3 regions of the Ancylobacter sp. TS-1 genome follow, and region 3 is predicted to be linked to each of the others. Evidence: riboswitches for the same ligand, from Rfam matches in the RefSeq annotation. Region 3 holds a riboswitch; each other region holds the start of a gene.

Region 1 (7,197 bases), 720 kb from region 3:
CGAAATGATGGGCGAGCGCGCCCTCGCCGTCGTGCTGGATGAAGTCCAGCACGGTGATAAGGCGGGGCGCATCGGCCTCGATGCCGGTCTCCTCGCGGAGCTCGCGCAGCGCCGCGTCGAGATAGGCCTCGCCCGGCTCCACCCTGCCGCCGGGAAAGCCCCACAACCCCTGATCGGGCGGATTGGCGCGCCGCACCAGCAGCACCGAGCCGCCGCGCCGCACCAGCGACAGGACGGCGGGGACGGGGCGGACGGGGGAGGCAGACATGCGCGGCGGCTCCTCGGCATCGGGAAGGAACCGGCCGGGAGCGTCTCCCGGCCGGCGTCGACGTCACGCTACTCCGCGGCGGCGGTGTCGCGATAGAGAGCCCCGCCGCCGGCGCGGAAGGCCTCGCTCATCTGCGCCATGCCCTGCGCCGCCTCGTCGGCGCGCGCGGCGTCGCGTATCTCCTGGCTGATCTTCATGGAGCAGAATTTCGGCCCGCACATGGAGCAGAAATGCGCCAGCTTGTGCGCCTCCTTCGGCAGCGTCTCGTCATGGAAGGCGGTCGCCGTCTCGGGGTCGAGGGCGAGATTGAACTGGTCCTGCCAGCGGAACTCGAATCGCGCCCGCGAGAGGGCGTCGTCCCATGCCCGCGCCAGCGGATGGCCCTTGGCGAGATCGGCGGCGTGGGCGGCAATCTTGTAGGTGATGACCCCGGTCTTCACGTCGTCGCGGTCGGGCAGGCCCAGATGCTCCTTCGGCGTGACGTAGCAGAGCATGGCGGTGCCGAACCAGCCGATCATCGCCGCGCCGATGGCGGAGGTGATGTGGTCGTAGCCCGGCGCGATGTCGGTCGTCAGCGGCCCGAGCGTGTAGAAGGGCGCCTCGCCGCAATGGCTGAGCTGCTTGTCCATGTTGGCCTTGATCTTGTGCATCGGCACATGGCCCGGTCCCTCGATGATCACCTGGCAGTCATTGGCCCAGGCGATCTTCGTCAGCTCGCCCAGCGTCTCCAGCTCGGCGAACTGCGCGGCGTCGTTGGCGTCGGCGATGGAGCCGGGACGCAGCCCGTCGCCGAGCGAGAAGGTGACGTCATAGGCGCGCATGATCTCGCAAATGTCCGCGAACCGCTCGTAGAGGAAGCTCTCGCGGTGATGGGCGAGGCACCACTTCGCCATGATTGAGCCGCCGCGCGAGACGATGCCCGTCACCCGATTGGCGGTGAGCGGCACGAAGGGCAGGCGCACGCCGGCATGGATGGTGAAATAGTCGACGCCCTGCTCGGCCTGCTCGACCAGCGTGTCGCGGAACACCTCCCAGGTCAGATCCTCGGCGACGCCGCCGACCTTCTCCAGCGCCTGGTAGATCGGCACGGTGCCGATGGGGACGGGCGAGTTGCGCACGATCCATTCGCGGATGTTGTGGATGTTGCGCCCGGTGGAGAGGTCCATCACCGTGTCGGCGCCCCAGCGGATCGCCCACACCATCTTGTCGACTTCCTCCGCCACCGAGGAGGTGACGGCGGAATTGCCGATATTGGCGTTGATCTTGACGAGGAAGTTGCGGCCGATCGCCATCGGCTCCAGCTCGCCATGGTTGATGTTGGCGGGGATCACCGCCCGCCCGCGCGCCACCTCCTGGCGCACGAATTCCGGCGTCACCACGTCGGGGATGGCGGCGCCGAAATCCTCGCCGTCGCGGATGATCTCGCGTACCCGCTCGCGCAGCCCGTTCTCGCGCAGGGCGACGAACTCCATCTCGGGTGTAACGATGCCGGCGCGGGCATAGGCCATCTGCGTCACCGCCGCGCCGCCCTTGGCCCGCAGCGGGCGGTGGCGGAGCGGGAAGGGCGCGACCAGCTTCTCGGGCGAGACGTGGCCATTATCCTCCGGCTTCACCGTGCGCCCCTCATACGGCTCGACATCGCCGCGCGCGCGTACCCATTCCTCGCGCGGACGCGCGAGGCCGGCATTGATGTCGATGGCCGCTTCCTCGTCGGTATAGGGGCCTGAGGCATCGTAGACGGCGAGGTTCGGCTCGCCGGCGGAGGGGTGCAGCAGGATTTCGCGGAAGGGCACGCGAAAGCCGCGCGCCGGGCATTCGGCATAGATGCGCCGCGAGCCGGGGATGGCGCCGGTGGCGACGCCCAGAGCGTCGGGCTTTTTCGGGGTTTCAGTCGTCATTGTGGATCTCCAGAACCAATGGTTGGGGAGACCCGGGTATTTTGACGTTGGGGAAGGATGGCGGTGTGCGCCATGCGGGCAAGCCCGGGAGACGCGACGCCATTCGGTTCCGATCCCTTCGCCGGCATGACCCGGATCAGGTTCGAAGGGTCATCGCGTTGCCCGCCTCTCGGCGTGCCGGCGCTCTCTCAGCCCCCTAGCGGGGCTCCCCTTGGAACGAGGGCGATCTTCGACCAAAGTCGCGGCGGGGTCAAATCCGGCCGGCGCCGTCACCCCGCCGCCGCCGCATTTCCTGTAGATTGCTGATTCACGAGGAAACGACGCTTCGAGAGACATCGGGGGATTCATGGCCGGCCTGACGCTTCCGCTCCGCACCGCAACCCGCCGCATCACGGCCTCCGGCCTGCTCATGGCGGGCGCACTCGCCGCCGCGCTGCTGGCGCCGCTGCCGGCCTCGGCGCAGCAGAACTGCGGCAATAACGGCGCCGGCTTCGACCAGTGGCTGGCCGGCTTCAAGCAGGAGGCGGTGGCGCAGGGCGTCTCGCCGCGTACCGTGTCGACGGCGCTGAACGGGGTGAGCTACGCCCCCGACATCGTGGGCACCGATCGCGGGCAGAAGGTGTTCGGCCAGAGCTTCTTCCAGTTCTCCGACCGCATGGTCGCCAATTACCGGATCCAGCAGGGCCGCCAGCACATCCAGAAGAATCCCGAGCTGTTCGCGCGCATCGAGCAGACCTTCGGCGTGCCGGGCGCGGTGCTTGTCGCCTTCTGGGGGCTGGAGACCGATTTCGGCGCCTTCATGGGCGACAAGTCGACCATCCGCTCCGTCGCGACCCTGGCCTGGGACTGCCGGCGGGCCGAGATGTTCCGTACCCAGCTGATGGCGGCGCTGAAGATCATCGATCGCGGCGACCTGACCGTGCAGACCATGCGCGGCCCGTGGGCGGGTGAGCTGGGCCAGTTCCAGTTCCTGCCCGACCATTATCTGAACTACGGCGTCGACTTCGACGGCGACGGCCACATCAACCTGATCCGCTCGGCGCCGGACGCGCTCGCCTCGGCGGCGAACTATCTGCGCTCGCTCGGCTGGAAGCCCGGCCAGCCCTGGCTGGAAGAGGTGCGCGTGCCCGCCAACATGCCCTGGGAGCAGGCCGACCTTTCGATCAAGCATCCGCGCGCGCAATGGGCGAAGGCGGGCGTGGTGCGGGCCGGCGGCGGCCAGCTTCCGGCCGACCAGCTTCCCGCCTCGCTGCTGCTGCCGATGGGCCGCTTCGGCCCGGCCTTCCTCGTCTATCCGAATTTCGACGCCTTCACCGAGTGGAACAACTCGCTGGTCTACGCGACCTCGGCGGCCTATCTCGCCGCGCGCGTGGCCGGCGCCGGGCCGTTCAATCGCGGGCAGGGCGACAAGATCCCGGTGCTGTCGATGGCGCAGGTGCAGGAGCTGCAGCGGCTGCTCAACGCGCGCGGCCACCATGTCGGGCGCATCGACGGCATTGTCGGCGCGGCGACGCGGCAGGCGGTGCGGACCGAGCAGATGCGGCTCGGCCTGCCGGCCGATTCCTATCCCACCGCCGAACTGGTGGCGGCGCTGCGCGCGGGGCGGTGAGGGCGGGGCCCGTCGTCATCCCGGACGGCCGATAGGCCGATCCGGGATCGCGTGAAGGAAGAGAGCGGGCAGCGATCCCGCCTCTCCGCTACGCGTCAGCCGGGATGAGGAGGAATGTCACAGCACCGGCACGCCGTGCTGCTTGGCCTTCACTTCCGGCTCGACATGGATGTTGACCAGCGCGTCGGGCACCTGAGCCTCGATGGCGTCCTCGATGCGGTCGCAGATGGCGTGCGCCTCGCTGACCGGCATGTCGCCCGGCACCACGAGGTGGAAGTCGACGAAGGTCATGCGCCCGGCCTGGCGCGTGCGCAAATCGTGCGCCTCGATCGCCCCGGTCGCCTCGGCGGCGATCAGCGTGCGGATCAGCCCCAGCGTTTCCGCCGGCACGGCATGGTCCATCAGGCCGCCGACGCTTTCCTTCAGCACGCTCCAGCCCGACCACAGGATGTTGAGGGCGACGAGGCCGGCAAGGATGAGGTCGAGCTTCTCCCAGCCGGTGGCGATGGCGAGGGCGACGCCGGCCAGCACGCCGGCCGAGGAGGCGACGTCGGTCACAAGATGGCGCCCGTCGGCGATCAGCGCCGGCGAGCGGGCGCGACGTCCCTGGCGCAGCAGCACCGCGCACCACACCGCGTTGACGACGGTGGCGCCGGCATTGAGCAGCAGGCCGTGCAGCGGCGCGTCGAGCGTGTGCGGCTCGGTCCAGTTGACGTAGACCTCGCGGAAAATCGAGATCGCGGCGACGACGATCAGCACGCCGACGATGACGGCCGAGAAATACTCGGCCTTGGCATAGCCATAGGGATGGGCGGCATCGGCCGGCTTGTTGCTGACCCGGAGCGCCAGCACGGCGGCGATGGCGGTGGCGACGTTGACGATGCTTTCCAGCGCGTCCGAATACAGCGCGATGCTGCCGGTGAGCAGGAAGGCGGCGTATTTCAGCCCCAGCACCAGGAAGCTGATGCCGACATTGATCAGTGCGATCCGCGAGGAGTGAGCCATCAGCGCCGTATCCGTTCCGGCGCCGCGCGCCCCTGGGCCGACCGATTAGTGCCTCGCCGTCAGAAAATCAAGTAACGCCAATGGTTTGCAAGTCATTCGCAGAAGCGTTCGCAGGCGTGGCCGGCCGGGCGCCGGACCTTAGGCGTTGGCCTGCCGGGGCAGGATCGCGCCGCGATGGCGGATCACCCGCCCGGCGAGGGTGTGGCCGGCCTCGGCCGCGACGGCGGGCGCCTCGCCACCGAGCCGGGCGGCGAGATAGGCGGCGTTGAAGCTGTCGCCGGCGGCGGTGGTGTCGACCGGCTCGACCGGCTGCGGGATGGGGACGAACTGCGCCGCGCCACCGGCCACCACCAGCGCGCCCTCGGCGCCGTTCTTCACCACCACCTCCTGCACGCCGAAGGTGGCGAGGCGCTCGGCGGTGGCGGCGGGCGAACCGTCGCCCCACAGTTGCACCTCGTCCTCGAAGGTGGGCAGGGCGATGGAGGTGCGCTTGAGCGCCTGCGCATAGACAGCGCGGGCGCGGGTGAGATCACCCTTCCAGTTGCGCGGGCGGAAATTGCCGTCGAACACCACGCGCACGCCGCGCTCGCGGGCGAATTCCAGCGTCGCGAAGAGGCGGCCGAGGCCGACATTCGAGTAGATGGAAAGGGTGATGCCCGAGAGATAGACCATGCTCGCCTCGATCAGCCCCTCCGCCACCGCCTCCCAGCCGGGCAGTTCGAACAGGTCGCGCGCCGGCGCGGTGTCGCGCCAATAGGTGAAGGCGCGCTCGCCATTGGCGTCGTTGTCGATGACGTAGAGCCCGGTGGTGCGGCCCGGCACGCGCAGCATGTAGCGCGGATCGATGCCTTCGGCCTGCGCGGAGGCGCGGATCGCCTCGGAGTAGCGGTCGTCGCCGAGCGCCGTCGCATAGGCGGTCTCCACCCCGGCGCGGGCGAGATAGACGGCGGTGTTGAAGGTGTCGCCGCCGAGGGACAGCCCATAGCGCCCGTCGGCGCCGCGGGCGAACTCGATCATCACCTCGCCGATCGAAACGATCCTGGCCATGGTGCTTCCTCCGTCGACGGTCGATTCGCCGGCAAGGGTCGCCGCATTCCGCCGCCGGGGCAAGCCGCGGCGGCCTGCAAAAGGCTCCGCGCGCCCGGCGGGGCGTGCGGAGCCGTGTCGTCAGAACTGGACGCCGCGCGTCAGCGCGCCGTCGACGACGAGGTTGGTGCCGTAGACGAAGCTGGCCGCCGGACTGGCCAGGAAGACGGCGGCGTTGGCGATTTCCTGAGGGGTCGCCATGCGCCCGGTCGGGTTCAGCGCCAGCGCCTCGGCGAACAGGGTCGGGTTGCCGTCCTTGATCTGGTTCCAGATGCCGCCGTCGAAATAGGTGTTGCCGGGCGAGACGGTGTTGGCGCGGATCTTCTTCGGGGCGAGCTGGAAGGCGAGACCCTGCGTGTAGTGGATCAGCGCCGCCTTGAAGACGCCATAGGGGCCGGCGGTGAAGTCGATCTCGCGGCCCGACACCGAGGAGATGGTGACGATGGAGGCGGCCGGGCTCTTCTCCAGCCAGGGCAGCGCGGCGTTGACCAGGCGGACCGTGCCCATCAGGTCGGTATCGAAGCCCTTCTTCCAGTGCTCCTCGTCATTGCCGACCGCGAGCGCGCTCACATTGGCGACCACGATGTCGAGGCCACCGAAGGCGGCGGCCGCCTGCTCGACGAAGCCCGCCAGCGCCGGGCCGTCGGAGACGTCGACGCCGGCGCCGAGCGTCTTCACGCCGTAGCCGGCGAGGCGGGCGGCGGTCGCCTCGGCTTCCGCCGCGTTGCGGCTCACCAGCGCGACGTTGGCGCCCTCGGCGGCAAGGGTCTCGGCGATGGCGAGGCCGATGCCCTTGGTGCCGCCGGTGACGATCGCGCGCAGTCCTTTCAGTCCGAGGTCCATTGTTGTCTTCCTCAAGCGGGGGGATCAGGCGCGCATGATCCTCCGCCGGGCGCGGTGGGCACAAGACACGGCGGGGGGGATTTCAGAGAGTTTCGGTTCGGCGGGGCCGGTCTCAGGGGGCGATGATGCGCACCGCGCCGAGCGGAGGCGCGGCGGCCGGCTCGGCCGCAGCCGGCGGCGAGACCGCCGTGTCGGAGGCGTCGACGGCCGCGGGCATGGGCCAGCCCTGCGGCGGGGCGTAGCGGGCGGCGAGGTCGGCCGCCCGGGCCTCATTGTGGTTGGTGAGGCAGGTCATGCGCCCCTCCATCACGCCGATGCCGCCGAGCCGGCCGCCTATGGTGCGCTGGGCGCCGCCACCCTCGAAGGGCGCGATGCCCTGGCACTCGAAATTGCGCCACTGGCCGAAGCGGCTCTGCGATTCCTCGAACAGCGCGCCCCAGCGCTTGCGCTGCGCCGGTTGCAGGTCCTCGCGCGCCTCAATGGCCCGC
Region 2 (7,197 bases), 490 kb from region 3:
CCGCTCCAGACCTACCCGATGATCGCGGCGGGTCTCGCCATCATCTATCTTTTCCCGCGCCTGACGAAGGCCGTGCCCTCGCCGCTGGTCGCCATCGCCGCGCTCACGCTCTTCGCCTGGTGGAGCGGCGTGGAACTGCGCACGGTCGGCGATCTCGGCGAACTGCCCTCCACTTTGCCGATCTTCACCCTCCCGAACGTCCCGCTGACGCTGGAGACGCTGCAGATCATCCTGCCCTATTCGCTGACGCTGGCCGCCGTCGGCCTGCTGGAATCGCTGCTCACCGCGCAGATCGTCGACGACATGACCGACACGCCGAGCAACAAGAGCCAGGAATGCATCGGCCAGGGCACCGGCAACATCGCCTCGGCGCTGATCGGCGGCATGGGCGGCTGCGCGATGATCGGCCAGTCGGTCATCAACGTCACCTCCGGCGGACGCGGCCGTCTGTCGACCTTCGTGGCCGGCAGCTTCCTGCTGTTCCTCATCCTCGTGCTCGACGATCTCGTGCGCATCATCCCGATGGCGGCGCTGGTGGCGGTGATGATCATGGTCTCCATCGGCACCTTCTCGTGGCGCTCGCTCCTCGATCTGCGCACCAATCCGCGCTCGTCCTCACTGGTGATGCTCGCGACCGTCGTCACCGTGGTGGCGACGCACGATCTCGCCATCGGCGTGCTGGTCGGCGTGCTGCTGTCGGGCGTGTTCTTCGCCGGCAAGGTCTCGCAGCTTGTGGCGGTCGGCGAGATCATCGACGAGGCGGCGGGACGCATCACCTTCGTCGTCGAGGGGCAGATCTTCTTCGCCTCCTCCGAGGTGTTCCTCTCGGGCTTCGACTTCGACAACCCGGCGCGCGAGGTGGTGATCGACCTCACCCACGCGCATTTCTGGGATATCACCTCGGTCGGCGCCTTGGACAAGGCGGTGATGAAGTTCCGCAAGGCCGGCGCGCATGTCGAGGTGCTCGGGCTCAACGAAGCGAGCGCCACCATGGTCGACCGCTTCGGCACCCACGACAAGGCCGGCGGCGCCCCCGCCCTGCACTGAACCCGCCCTGATCGCCGCAGGAGCGGCCGGGAGCCTTCCCGGCCGTGACCGTCACACCGTCTCGCGCGTCGCCGTCACCCACTCGCGGGCGCGCCGCTCGGGATTGTCGTTCAGCAGCACGTCGGTAACGACCGCCACGCTGTCGGCGCCGGCGCGCAGCACGCCGGGAGCGCGCTCGATGGTCAGCCCGCCAATGCCGACCAGCGGCAGGTCGCCGACGCGCTTCTTCCAGGCGGCGACGCGCTCCAGCCCCTGCGGCGCCCAGCGCATCTTCTTGAGAATGGTGGGGTAGACCGGGCCCAGCGCCACATAGTCGGGCCGCGCCAGCAGCGCGACTTCCAGCTCCGCCTCGTCATGGGTGCTGATGCCGAGCTTGAGCCCCGCCCGCCGGATCGCCACCAGATCGGCATCGGCAAGGTCTTCCTGGCCGAGATGCACGAAGTCGCAGCCCTCGTCGATGGCGAGGCGCCAGTAATCATTGACGACGAGTTGCGCCCCGTAGCGGGCGCAGACGTCGCGCGCGGTGGCGATCTCCCGGCGCAACGCCGCCTCGTCGAGTTCCTTGGCCCGCAGCTGCACCAGCTTCACGCCCTGCGGCAGCAGGCGCGGCAGCCAGGAGGCGCGGTCGACGATCAGGTAGAACGGGTCGAGCTTCATCGGTTCACTCACCGGCCGGCGGCGCCGGACCTCTCACTGTCCAAGGATGGCGCGGCCCATCACCGGGGTCGAGGGCGCCGCCATGTCGCGTGCTTCCATGGGATCGGCGATCAGCGCCTCGCGGCCGGCCTCGATGGCGCGGGCGAAGGCGCGCGCCATGCGCACCGGATCGCCGGCCTTGGCAACCGCCGTGTTCAGCAGCACCGCATCGTAGCCCATTTCCATCGCCGCCGCCGCATGCGAGGGCACGCCGACGCCGGCATCGACCACCAGCGGCAGGCCGGGGAAATGCGCCCGCAGCGAGCGCAGGCCATAGGGATTGTTCAGCCCGCGCCCGGAGCCGATCGGGGCGCCCCACGGCATCAGAACCTCGCAGCCGGCGGCCACCAGTTTCTCCGCCACAACGAGGTCCTCGGTGGTGTAGGGGAACACCTGGAAACCGTCGCGCGACAGGATGCGCGCCGCCTCGACGAGCCCGAACACATCGGGTTGCAGCGTGTCGTCCTCGCCGATCACCTCCAGCTTCACCCAGGGCGTGTCGAAAAGCTCGCGCGCCATCTCGGCGGTGGTCACGGCTTCCTTCACCGTCTTGCAGCCGGCGGTGTTGGGCAGCACCCTTACGCCGAGGTCGCGGATGAGCTGCCAGAAGCTCTGGCCCGCGAGAGGCTGCCCGGCCTTCGCCGCGCCCGATTCACGCCGCAGCGAGACGGTCACGATGTCGGCGCCCGAGGCGCGGATCGCCTCCTGGAGGATTGCCGGCGAGGGATATTGCGCCGTGCCCAGCAGCAGGCGAGAGCCCACCTTGGTTCCGTAGAATTCGACCGGATCGGCGAGCGTCCCGGACATGTTGATCGCATCCATGACAGCCTCCCTGTCAGCCACCCTGCATCGGCGCGAGGATCTCCACCCGGTCGCCATCGGCGATCTGGGTCTCCCCGCGCTTCACCTTGCGCACCATGGCGCCGTTCAGTGCCGTCGCCACCATCGCCTCGCCGAGCCCAAGCTCGCCGAGGAGTTCGGCCAGCGTGCCCGCGCGCGTGTCGGCGTTCTCACCATTCACGATGATCTTCATCCATGACCTCCGGGAAATACGTCCCGTCGAATGCCAGTTCCGCTGCGCGACGCGCCAAAGCCGGCGCGGCGAGGAAACCGTGGCGGTAGAGCCCGTTCACATAGATCGTGTTGCCGCGCCGGCGCAGGCGCGGCAGGTTGTCGGGAAAGGCCGGGCGCACATCGGCGCCGATCTCGACGATCTCGGCCTCGCCGAAGGCCGGGTGCAGCGCATAGACCGCTCCCAGCAGTTCCAGCATGGAGCGCCCGGTGACGCGCCCGCGCTCGTCATTCTCGATCGAGGTGGCGCCGATCATGAAATGCCCGTCGCCGCGCGGCACGATATAGACCGGGATGCGCGGGTGCAGCATGCGCACCGGGCGCTTCAGCGACACCTCGGTGGAATAGAGCACCAGCATCTCGCCCTTCACGCCGCGCAGGTCGGCAAGCGTGTCGCGCGCCGCCAGCCCCCGGCAGTCGACCACGATGTCGGCCTCGCCCGGCTCCTCGAAGCCGTCGGCATCGGTGCGGATGGTCACGCCATGCTCGCCGACCAGCCGGGCGGTCAGCGCGGCGAGCGCCTTGCGCGGTTCCAGATGCGCCTCTGTGGGAAAGAACAGCCCCTGCTCGAAGCGGCCATCGAGGTCCGGCTCCAGCGCGGCGATGCCCGCGCCGTCGAGCCATTCGAACCCCTCGGTCCGCCGCGAGAAGCGGCGCAGGTCCGGCAGGTCGCGCGCCTGCGCCAGCACGAGGCTGCCCTCGTTCGGCACGTCCGGCACCGCCTCGCGCCAATAGGCGAGTGATTCGAAGCCGAGTTCGGCGATGATCGGCTCGGCGCTCTCGCGCTCGCACCAGGGCGCCAGCATGCCGCCGGCATACCAGGAGCAGCCCTGCCCGGTGGCGCTGCGGCGCTCGATCAGCGTCACCTGCGCCCCCCGGCGCGCGAAGGCATGCGCGCAGGTAAGCCCGGCGACGCCGCCGCCCACGATGCGCACGCGCATGGCATTGGCCGCCCGATGCGGCGCGGTGTCGGTCGATTCAGTGTGCGGGAACGTCATTCACTCCTCCCTCCGCCAGTCTCAACTGGATCAGGTTCGAAGGGTCGCCATGCCGCGTCGGGTCGACGCGCCGATGGCCTCTCAGCCTCCTGACGAGGCTCCCCCGGACAAAATGGATATAGTCCCTCGGCAGGCCGATGTCACCGGCCGGCCGACAATATTCCCCGCCGGCCGCAGGGCGGCCTCAGCCACGGCGCGAGATCGGCACCACATTGTCGCCCGCCCGGCCCGCCGGGCGCGTCGCCGCGATCACCGCGCGCCGCAGCGCCTCGCGGCTGAACGGCTTGCCGAGCCGCATCATGCCGGCGCGCGCGTCCGGCGGCAGCTCGGCATAGCCGGTGCCGAGGATGACCGGCAGGTCCGGCCAGCGGGCCGCGAGCGCCGCCGCGAGTTGCACGCCGGTCATGCCGGGCATGGCCTGATCGGTCAGCACGACATCGAAGCTGACGCCGGATTCGAGGATGCGCAGCGCCTCCTCCCCCGATGCCGCCTCGGTGACGAGGCATTCGAGATCCTCCAGCATCGCGCCGGTGGCGGAAAGCACCAGCGGGTCGTCGTCGACGACCAGCACGCGCTGCGCCCCGCCCGTGCCGGCCGGCACCATCTCGTCCTCGACCGCCACCGCGACCGGCGCAGCCACGGGGGGAGTGTCGGCGATGGGCATGAGGATGGTCGCCGTCGTGCCGTGGCCGGGACGGCTCTCGAGCAGAAGCTGGCCGCCCGACTGCGCCGCGAGGCCATGCACCATGGCAAGGCCGAGGCCGGTGCCCTTGCCGACGCCCTTGGTGGTGAAGAACGGCTCGGCGGCGCGGGCCAGCGTCTCCTCGTCCATGCCGGCGCCAGTGTCGCTCACCGAGAGGCAGAAATAGCGCCCCGGCCGCAGCGCCTCGCTGCCAGCCTCCGCGTCGGCGTCGCCGACGGCCACCACGCGCTCGCCGGCGGCAATGGTGATGGTGCCGCCATCGGGCATGGCGTCGCGCGCATTCACCGCGAGGTTGAGCAGCGCCAGTTCGAGCTGGTTGGCGTCGACCCGCGCATGCGGCAGGCCGAGCGGGAAGCGGGTTTCGATGCGCACGCTGGGGCCGATCGAGCGGCGCAGCATCTCGGCCATGCCGAGCACGAGGTCGGGCACGTCGACGGGCTCGGGCCGCAGGTCCTGCCGTCGGGCGAAGGCCAGCATGCGCTGGGTGAGCGCCGCGCCGCGCTGTGCGGCCTGGGTGGCGTTGTCGAGCAGCGTCTGCAGCCGCGGATCGCCCGGCGCGCGCTTGGCTGCCAGTTCGAGATTGCCCAGCACCACGGCGAGCAGGTTGTTGAAATCGTGTGCGATGCCGCCGGTGAGCTGGCCGACCGCCTCCAGCTTCTGTGCCTGCCGCAGCGCCTCCTCGGCGGCGCGGTAGTCGGTGACGTCGATCAGCCCGCACAGGGTCTTGAGGATGCCGCCCTGCGCGTCCTTCTCGGTCACGGCGGACAGCATGCAGTCGAGCATCCGGCCGTCTCTGGTCACGAGGCGGTACTCGGCCTCGCGCAGTTCGCCGCTGCCGACCAGCTGCGGCCAGTGCTCCTCGTTGCGCCGGCGCGCGGAATCGGGGGTCATGAAGTCGGTGAGCGGGCGCCCGATCACTTCCTCGCGGCGATAGCCGAGCAGGTCGAGCCAGCGGTCGCTCACCTGCTCGATCCGTCCGTCCCCGCCCAGCGAGTGCAGCGGCAGCGGCGTGCGGCGGTAGAGCGTGCGGTAGCGTTCCTCGCTCGCCCGCAGCATCGCCGCCTCGCGGTCGGCGAGCACGGCGAAGCGCCGGTCGTACATGGCCGCGAGCAGCACGGCGACGAAGATGGCGAAGGTCGCCGCCGTCACCACGACCACCAGCTCGACATTGCCCATGCCGCCGAGCGGGTCGTGCACGCCTTCATGCCGGGTGATCGTCATCCCCCACATGGCGACATAGTGCATGCCGGCGATGCCGAAGCCGAGCGCCAGCGCCGCGCCGGCGCGCTGCGCGATGGAATGGCGGCGGAAGGCGAGCCAGACCGCGACGGTGGAGGCGGTGACCGCCAGCACCATGGCGGCGCCGACATAGAGCATGTCGTGCGACATGGCTCCCGCCACGCGCATCGCCGCCATGCCGGTGTAGTGCATGCCGACAATGCCGAGGCCCATGAAGATGCCGCTGAGCACGATGCTGCCCGGCCCGGGCCCCGGCCGGTCCGGCCGCACCCGGCTCGCCGCGAAGAAGGCGATACCCGTGGCGACGACGGCGAGCAGGAAGGAAATCGCGGTCAGGCCGACATCGTAGGAGACAGGCGCCCCCACATGCAGCGCCAGCATGGCGATGAAGTGCATCGCCCAGATGCCGCCGCCCAGCACCAGCGCCGCCGCCGCCAGCCATCCGTCACGCGCACGTCCGCGCGCATCCGGCAGGCGCCCGGCGAGATCGAGGGCCGTGTAGGACGCCGCCACGGCGATGACGAGCGACAGGGCCACGAGCGCCTGGTCGTGGCTGCCGGTATGATCCATGCGAATTCCGGTTCTGAAAACCGCCGGTAGGATGGCTGCGGCAAAGCGCAGGATGACGCGAACAGTAGCTGAATTGAACCGATCGGTAAGCTCCCGACCGACGCAAGGTCAGCCTGAGCCCGCCGCTCGCGGTCTCGTGAAGGCCCGAGGCCTCAGCTGAGATAGCCGAACAGCCAGAGCACGATGATGATCGGCAGCGGAATGCCGATCAGCCACAGAAGCCCGCCCTTGAACATGATGCCCTTCTCCCGGTTGTGGGAAGGGAACACGCGCGACCCGGTTTGGGTTCCCCGATGGCGCGGGTTATTGCTCGCGCGCCCCGATTCCCTCCGAGCGGTGCCCGATGACGCCTTCCAGCAAGATGCCTTCCAGCAAGATGCCCGCCAGCAAGACGCCCTCCAGCAAGACGCCTGCGCCCGAAATGTCGCCCCCCGAAATGCCGGCCCCGGCCCGCCCGGCAACCTCGCACCCGCCACTCGCATTCCGCCTGCTCGACCTGCCGCGCTGGCTCGCCGCCGAGATCGGCGTGCTGGTCGCCCTGCTCGGCGCGGCGGCGGGGCTGCTGGTGTTCGCCTACATCGCCGACGAGGTGGTGGAGGGCGAGACCCATGCCTTCGACGAGGCAGTGCTGCTGGCCTTCCGCGCGCCGGGCGACCCGGCCGATCCGCTCGGTCCCCGCTGGCTGGAGATCGCGGTGGGCGATGTGACCGCGCTCGGCAGCACCACCGTGCTCACCCTGATCACGCTGGCGGTGGCCGGCTTCCTCGTGGTCGACCGCAAGCGCGCCGCCGCCCTGTTCGTGCTGGCGGCGACGGCGAGCGGAGGGGCGCTGAGCTACCTGCTCAAGCTCGGCTTCGAGCGTCCGCGCCCCGA
Region 3 (7,197 bases):
CCAGAGTCGCCCCGGCCATGGCGATCGCGGTCGCGCAGGCCGCGATCCCCTGCACGCTGGCGCCGCGACCGGGCGGCGCGTGGCGCGCGACAAGTTCCACCGTGCCGAGATAGGTGCAGCCGAAGGTCAGCGCGTGCAGCGGCTGTAACAGAAGCAGCAGCAGCAGCGGCGGATCGAGCGCCATCGCCGCGAAACGCAGCAATCCGGCGAGGCCGCCGAGCAGGAGCAGCCGCTCCGGGCCGAGATGGTGCGTTACCCGCGTGCCGAAATGGAACAGCACCACCTCCGCCAGCACCCCGAGCGACCACAGAAGCCCGATGGTGCCGTCCGACAATCCCTTTGAATGCCACTCGATCGAGGCGAAGGCATAGAGCGCGGCGTGCGAGCTTTGCACCAGCGCCGCGGCGACCATGCCGACCAGCAGCACCGGCGCGAGACCGCCAAAGGCGCGGCGCGGGCGACGGTCCGCCGGCGCCTTCGCGGGACGCGGCAGTGGCGAGGCTTCCCTGAGGGCCGAGGCGGCCAGGGCCGCCGCGACGCTGCCGGCCACGATCAGCCAGATCACCGCGTCGTGCGACACCGGGCCGGCAAGGCCGGCGAGCAGGCCGCCCGCCACCAGATTGCCGCCGATGAAGGCCATCGAGCCCCACAGCCGCACCCGGCCGTAATCCACCAGCCCCTCGCGCCGGCGCGCCACCGCATAGGCGTCCAGCACCGGCAGGCTCGGCTGCCAGAAGGCGGCGACGACGCCGAGGGCGACGAGAATGAAGGTGGCTCCCGGCGCCAGGGCGATGAAGACGAAGCACAGGGCGGTGCCCAGCGAATAGCCGATCAGCGTGGCGCGCGGCCGGCCGCTATGGTCGGCCAGCAGCCCGCCGAGCGGCATCGTCACCAGCCGCACCACCTGCGGAATGGCGAGCGCCAGCGCGATCATCGCCGCGTCGAAGCCGCGATGCTGCAACCAGACCGGAAAGAACGGCACGAAGACGCCGATGCCGAAGAACAGCCCGGCATAGACGGCGGCGATGGCATGGCGGGGCGCGATGACGGGCACAACGGGGCACCAGCGGGGACCGCGCCTCGATAGCAGCCCCAGGCCGCGCGTGCGAGGCCCCTCGGCGCGCCGGCCGCGACGTCACCACCAGGCGTGGAAGTGGTGCACCGGACCGTGGCCACGCCCGATCTCCAGTTCCTCGGAGCGGGCCAGCGCGCGGGTGAGATAGTCCTTCGCCGCCGTCACCGCCTCGCGCAGCGACAGGCCGCGCGCGAGGCCGGCGGCGATGGCGGAGGACAGCGTGCAGCCGGTGCCGTGGGTGTTGCGGGTGGCGACGCGCGGCGCGCTGAGTTCGAGAACGCCCTCGGCGTCGAGCAGCACGTCGGTGCTCTCCGGCCCTTCGCCATGCCCGCCCTTGATCAGCACCGCGCGCGGGCCGAAGGCGAGCAGCCGCTCCGCCTGCGCACGCACCTCTGCCAGCGTGCCGGCCGGCGCCTCGTCGAGCAGCGCGGCGGCCTCGGGCAGATTGGGCGTGATGAGCAGGGCGCGCGGCAGCAGCCGGGCGCGCAGCGTGTCGATCGCCTCGGGCACCAGCAGCCGGTCGCCGGAGGCCGCGATCATCACAGGGTCGAGCACGACGACGGACTGGCGGTGGCGCTCCAGCCCGGCGGCCACCGCCTCGATGGCCTCGGGGCGCGAGAGCATGCCGATCTTCACCGCATCGACGGCGATGTCCGAGAACACCGCGTCGATCTGCGCGCCGATGAAGGCAGGCGGCACGTCGTGGATGCCGGTGACGCCGACCGTGTTCTGCGCGGTGAGCGCGGTGATCACGCTGGCGCCATAGACGCCGAGCGCCGAAAAGGTCTTGAGATCGGCCTGTATCCCGGCGCCGCCGCCGGAATCCGAGCCCGCAATCGTCACCGCGATCGGTGTGGAACCGCCCATCTTCGCCTCCCTCGCCGCGCGGTCCGGGGGCGTCGTCGCAGGCAAGTCCCCTCGCCGGCGCGCGCGACCCGTTCCCTCCGCCGGCATGACCCGGATCAGGTTCGTGGGTTGGCGCCGGCTGCGGCCCGGATTTTCAGGGCAACGCCGCCTCGCCTCTCAGCCCCTGCGGGCACCCCAACGAGATCGTCATGGCGAGATAGGCGAAGCCGCCCGCCCGCGCAAGCCGGGCGCCGCTGCCGGCCGGCGGCAGGGGTTGCGCGCGGGCCGGGCTTCTGTTCCTTATCGGCCTCCCGACCCGAAGCCGGAATGCCGTGATGGTTCCCTTCTTCATGCAGATCAAATGTCACCTCGGCCATTCCTACGAGGTGGCGAACGCCATCGCCGACGCGGAGATCGCCTCGGAGATCTACTCGACCGCCGGCGAGTTCGACCTGCTGGTGAAGTTCTACGTGCCGGAGGGCACCGACATCGGCCATTTCGTCAATGAGAAGGTGCATCTCTTCCCGGGCATACAGGACACCCGCACCATCATCACCTTCAAGGCGTTTTGAGCCTCAGGCGGTCGGGCCGGAGGGCGGTGTCGCCGCCGCGTCCTCGCGGTTGCGCTCGATGCCGAGGCGCCGCTCGCGCCAGATGACGAAGAGGCCCGCCCCGATCACGATGGACGCGCCGAGCACCACCAGCAGCGGCGGCGCCTCGGCGAACAGGATGAAGCCGAGCAGCAGCGACCACAGCATGGCCGAATAGGCGAAGGGCGCCACCACCGAGGCGGGCGCGTAGCGGTAGCTCTCGGTCAGCAGGATCTGCCCGACGCCGCCGATCAGCCCGGTCGCCACCAGTAGCGCCGCCTCGCCGGGACCCGGCCGCACCCAGCCCCAGCCCGCTGTGGCCAGCCCGGCGACCGCCGCCAGCGCCTGGAAATAGAACACGATGGCCGCCGTCGTCTCGGTCTGGGTAAGCCGCCGCACCTGTATCATCGCCCCGGCGGTGAAGCCGGCCCCGATCAGCGCGCAGGCGGCCCCGACCACATGGTCGGCGCTGTCGAAGGACCCCGACATGTGCGGCCACAGCATCACCACCACGCCGGCGAGCCCGACGCCCACCGCCGTCCAGCGATAGGCCTGCACCCGCTCGCGCAGCAGCAGCGCCGCCAGCGCCACGGTGAGCAGCGGCGCGGTGAAGCCGATGGCGGTGGCGTCGGCCAGCGGAATGCGTGCCAGCGCGGCGAAGCCGAGGCTCATCGCCATGACGCCGACAGTGCCGCGCAAAATGTGCCCGAACGGGTTCGCCGTGCGCACCGCGGCGCTCACCTCGCCGCGCCAGGCCAGCAGCGCGAGCAGCGGAAACAGCGCGAAAAAGGAGCGCGAGAACACGACTTCGCCGGTCGGAACACGCTCCGAGACGATGCGGACGAGAGCCGACATGATGGTGAAGAGGAACGTCGCGGCGACCTGCAGCGCGATGCCCTTGAGCGCATTCATGATGGGCGCCATGGAGCACTTTCCCGACCGGCCCGCAAGCCGGCCGGAGCCCGATATTTCAAGCCCGCCCGGCGCGCCTCACGGGAAGGGATCGCCGCCCGCCAGCGCGATCGCGCCGAACACCGCCGCGATCGCCACCGCGAGGCAGGCGAGCGCCCGCCCCACAGCCCCCGGCGTCGCCGGCGCCCGGTCCACGAAGTCGCCCGCCGGCTTGCGCCCGCCGATCATGGCGCCGATCAGATTGTCCCGCCCGAACAGCGAATGGGCCAGATTGGCCGTCACATGCAGGGCGAGCAGCGCCAGCAGCCAGGGGTAGAGCCACTGGTGCCAGGCCGAGGCGCTGCGGATGGTCTCGTCGCTCGCCACCGCCGTCATCGGCGCGTAGACGGCGATGTCGTCGCTGGTGAACAGGCCGGTCAGCGACTGGGCGCCGACCACGACCAGCAGCGCCATCACCATCCAGCCGCCGGGCGGGCTGTGGCCGAGAAAATGCTGCGGGCGGCCGCGCCGCATGTCCCTGGCATAGGCGAGCACGGCACCGGGGCCGCGCAGGAAGCCGGCAAAGCGCGCCGTCGAGCCGCCGACGAAGCCCCAGAGCAGGCGGAACACCAGCACGACAAGAATCGCGAGGCCGTTCCACTGGTGCCAGACCAGCCCGGCATCGCCATAATAGCGGCTGGCGAAGGCGAGCCCCACCAGCGCGGCCAGAGTCCACTTGGCGAGCCGCGTCGGCAGGTCCCACGCCAGCACGTCCTTCGCCGGCACGTCCTTCGCCAGCACATCCGGCGCCCGGGACGGCGCCGGCGATGTCGAGGGCACGCTCAACCTCACTTCTTCTGGCGGTACGTGTCGTGGCAGGTGCCGCAGGTGCGGATCACGCCCGGGAAATTCGCCTTGAAGCTAGCCTCGTCGGTAATGGCGGCGCGGGCGGCGGTCGCATCGGACGCCAGCTTGCCGAACAGCGCGTCGAATTCGGCCTTCTTCTGCCACACGGCCGGCAGCGCCTCGGTGTCCGGGCCCGGTCCGGATCCCTCGGGGAACAGCGCGGGCAGCGCCTTTGCGTTCTTCGCATAGGCGTCGAGCGCCGTCTGTACCGTCGCGAGGTCGAACGGGGCCTGACCCCGCAGCATGCCGGCGACCGGCCGGGTGACGCTGCCGAACTCCTTCAGGAGGGCCTGCCGCTCCTTTACGACGTCGGGCTGGGCGACCACGGCGGTAGCCGCAATGGCGGAGAACATGGCGATTGCAGCGGCAATCGTCAGGCGACGCGACATGAAGAACTCCCTACTCGACGTGCTGCGGCGCAGCACAGGCCGGGCTACCTTATTGTCGCTCCAGACAAAGACAATCGGCCGGAGGTCGCGGTCGCGCGCTCGTGAAGGCGCGGGCGCCGCGCCGCGCCGCGCCGGGAACAGGTATGGTGAATACCTAGTGTTTCTTGCTGATCGTGCTTTTCCGCATTTTCATCGGTACCGCTTTGACCTTAGGTCACAACAGATAACCCACCCACCGGAGAGAAGCGCCCATGTCCATCCGCACCGTCCTGCTGCACGCCGCGCCCGATTCGGGCTTCAACGACCGTCTCGCCTTCGCCGTGACGCTGGCCCGCCAGTCCGGAGCGGCGATCAAGGCGGTCTATACGCTCTATCCCGCCGGTGTCCCGCGGGTGGGCCGCGCTCTCTCGATCTACGTGAACGAACTCGTCCATGAGGCGAAGGAGAAGGAAGCCGGCCTCAAGGCTCAGTTCGAGCAGACCATCGCCGGTGCCGGCGTGACCGGCACCTGGACGGTTGTCGAGGGTGAGGTCGCCTCTGCGCTGCGCGAGGAAGTCACCTTCGCCGACGTCACCGTCGTCAGCGAGACGCCCTACGGCACCGTCGACGACCAGCTCGCCGCCACCCTGCCCGAGCATCTTGCGCTCGCCTGCAACGGCCCGGTGGCGGTGGTGCCGACCGGCAAGCCGGTGCCGACCCGCATCGGCCGCGCCCTGGTGGCGTGGAAGCCCTCCCGTGAGGCGGGCCACGCCGTGCGCTTCGCCCTGCCGGTGCTCGCCACCGCCGACGAGGTGGAGGTGCTCACCGTCGAGGAAGGCGATCCGGCCACCGCTGCGTCCGGCGCCCGGCTGACCGTCTGGCTCACCAGCCATGGCGTCAATGCCCGCCATCACCACGCCAAGGAAAGCACGGCCGGCGTCGCCATCGCCAACGAGGCCCAGAAGTTCGGCGCCGATCTGGTGGTGATGGGCGTCTACAGCCGCTCGCGCCTCGCCGAGATGGTGCTCGGCGGCGTCACCGCCTCGCTGCTGACCGACCCGCCGGCGACCCTGCTCGTCGCCCATTGATCGCCGCCCTCCGGGGCAGCCCGTCGACAATGCGATGCCGCCGCGCCCGGCCGGGCCGGCGGCATCGGCTTTTCCGCCCGGCGGCCGGCGGCGCGCCCCGCGGGGATTCCGGGTTGCAAGCGGGCGCCGCCCCGCCTAGCAGTCGACGGCCTGTGCCGGCGGCGCGTGACGTTTCCGCCGGCTCGCGAGGGAGCCCGCCGTGCCGCTGTCGTCGCAACTCCTGCCGCTGTTTCTCTTCGCCCTCGCCGGCGCGCTCACGCCGGGGCCCAACAACATGATCTCGGCCGGCTCGGGCGCCGCCTTCGGCTTCCGCCGCACCCTGCCGCAGATATGGGGCGTCACGGTCGGCTTCAGCATCATGGTGGTCGCGGTCGGCATGGGGCTCGGCACGCTGTTCATGACCATCCCCTACATGCACCAGACGCTGAAGATCGTCGGCTCGCTCTATCTGCTCTACCTCGCCTGGAAGATCGCCAATGCCGGCGGGCCGGGCGGAGGCACCGCCATGGAGAAGCCAATGACGGTGCTGCAATCGGCGCTGTTCCAGTGGGTGAACCCGAAGGCGTGGACGATCGCGCTCAGCATCGTGCCGGCTTTCACGACGGTGGGCGGAGACAATCTGTTCGCCGAAGTCGTCGTCATTTCCATCGTCACCGGCATCGTGACCTTCCCGAGCCTGTGCCTGTGGGCCGGATTCGGCGCCCTGCTCGCCCGGCTGCTGTCGACCCCGCGCCAGCAGCGGATCGTCAATTACGTGATGGCCGCGCTCGTCGCCGCCAGCGTGGTGATGCTTTTCATGTGAACGCTGCAGCGCAGCATCGTCATAAAAGCGTGATGTGACTCGGGCTTTCTGCCCTCATGAACACATCACCGGGCCTGTTCGCAGCCATGATCGACGGGGCTTCCGAGGTGAACGACGCACCCGAGGGTCGCCGCTACCGCAGCCTCTTCCTGTCCGATGTTCATCTCGGCACGAAGGGCTGCCAGGCCGATCTGCTGCTCGACTTCCTGCGCTACCACGAGGCCGACACGATCTATCTCGTCGGCGACATCGTGGACGGCTGGCGCCTGCGCTCCGGCTGGTACTGGCCGCAGGCCCATAACGACGTGGTGCAGAAGCTCCTGCGCAAGGGCCGCAAGGGCGCGCGCATCGTCTACCTGCCGGGGAACCACGATGAATTCCTCCGCGATTATTACGGCAGCCATTTCGGCGGCATCGAGGTGGTCGAGACGGCGATCCACGAAGCCGCCGACGGCAAGCGCTACCTCGTCATCCATGGCGACGTGTTCGACGTCGTCGTGCGCCACGCCAAATGGCTCGCCTTCCTCGGCGACGGCGCCTACACCGCCGCTCTCGGGCTCAACACCTATCTCAACTGGATACGGCGCAAGCTCGGCTTTCCCTATTGGTCTCTGAGCCAGTGGGCGAAGCT

Evidence for each region. Region 3 has a riboswitch for thiamine pyrophosphate ahead of thiD (bifunctional hydroxymethylpyrimidine kinase/phosphomethylpyrimidine kinase). Riboswitches for the same ligand answer to the same signal wherever they lie in the genome.
Region 1: another riboswitch for thiamine pyrophosphate. It lies ahead of thiC (phosphomethylpyrimidine synthase ThiC); the one in region 3 lies ahead of thiD (bifunctional hydroxymethylpyrimidine kinase/phosphomethylpyrimidine kinase).
Region 2: another riboswitch for thiamine pyrophosphate. It lies ahead of thiO (glycine oxidase ThiO); the one in region 3 lies ahead of thiD (bifunctional hydroxymethylpyrimidine kinase/phosphomethylpyrimidine kinase).

The regions. Positions count from the first base shown of each region.
Region 1 covers NZ_CP045144.1:1,828,343-1,835,539, reverse strand. Annotated here, with positions in the region: gene GBB76_RS08830 (NUDIX hydrolase) at 1-268, opposite strand, end outside; gene thiC (phosphomethylpyrimidine synthase ThiC) at 337-2,166, opposite strand; TPP riboswitch at 2,263-2,388, opposite strand; gene GBB76_RS08820 (lytic murein transglycosylase) at 2,513-3,775, shown strand; gene GBB76_RS08815 (cation diffusion facilitator family transporter) at 3,893-4,780, opposite strand; gene GBB76_RS08810 (sugar kinase) at 4,919-5,827, opposite strand; gene GBB76_RS08805 (SDR family NAD(P)-dependent oxidoreductase) at 5,948-6,709, opposite strand; gene GBB76_RS08800 (lysozyme inhibitor LprI family protein) at 6,822-7,197, opposite strand, start outside.
Region 2 covers NZ_CP045144.1:1,601,925-1,609,121, forward strand. Annotated here, with positions in the region: gene GBB76_RS07715 (SulP family inorganic anion transporter) at 1-1,047, shown strand, start outside; gene GBB76_RS07720 (thiamine phosphate synthase) at 1,099-1,704, opposite strand; gene GBB76_RS07725 (thiazole synthase) at 1,738-2,550, opposite strand; gene thiS (sulfur carrier protein ThiS) at 2,579-2,776, opposite strand; gene thiO (glycine oxidase ThiO) at 2,754-3,755, opposite strand; TPP riboswitch at 3,803-3,927, opposite strand; gene GBB76_RS07740 (MHYT domain-containing protein) at 3,997-6,324, opposite strand; gene GBB76_RS07745 (phosphatase PAP2 family protein) at 6,851-7,197, shown strand, end outside.
Region 3 covers NZ_CP045144.1:1,111,785-1,118,981, forward strand. Annotated here, with positions in the region: gene GBB76_RS05425 (MFS transporter) at 1-1,054, opposite strand, end outside; gene thiD (bifunctional hydroxymethylpyrimidine kinase/phosphomethylpyrimidine kinase) at 1,136-1,942, opposite strand; TPP riboswitch at 1,998-2,129, opposite strand; gene GBB76_RS05435 (Lrp/AsnC ligand binding domain-containing protein) at 2,257-2,493, shown strand; gene GBB76_RS05440 (DMT family transporter) at 2,497-3,435, opposite strand; gene GBB76_RS05445 (cytochrome b/b6 domain-containing protein) at 3,502-4,242, opposite strand; gene GBB76_RS05450 (cytochrome c) at 4,251-4,697, opposite strand; gene GBB76_RS05455 (universal stress protein) at 4,949-5,764, shown strand; gene GBB76_RS05460 (LysE family translocator) at 5,964-6,566, shown strand; gene GBB76_RS05465 (UDP-2,3-diacylglucosamine diphosphatase) at 6,653-7,197, shown strand, end outside.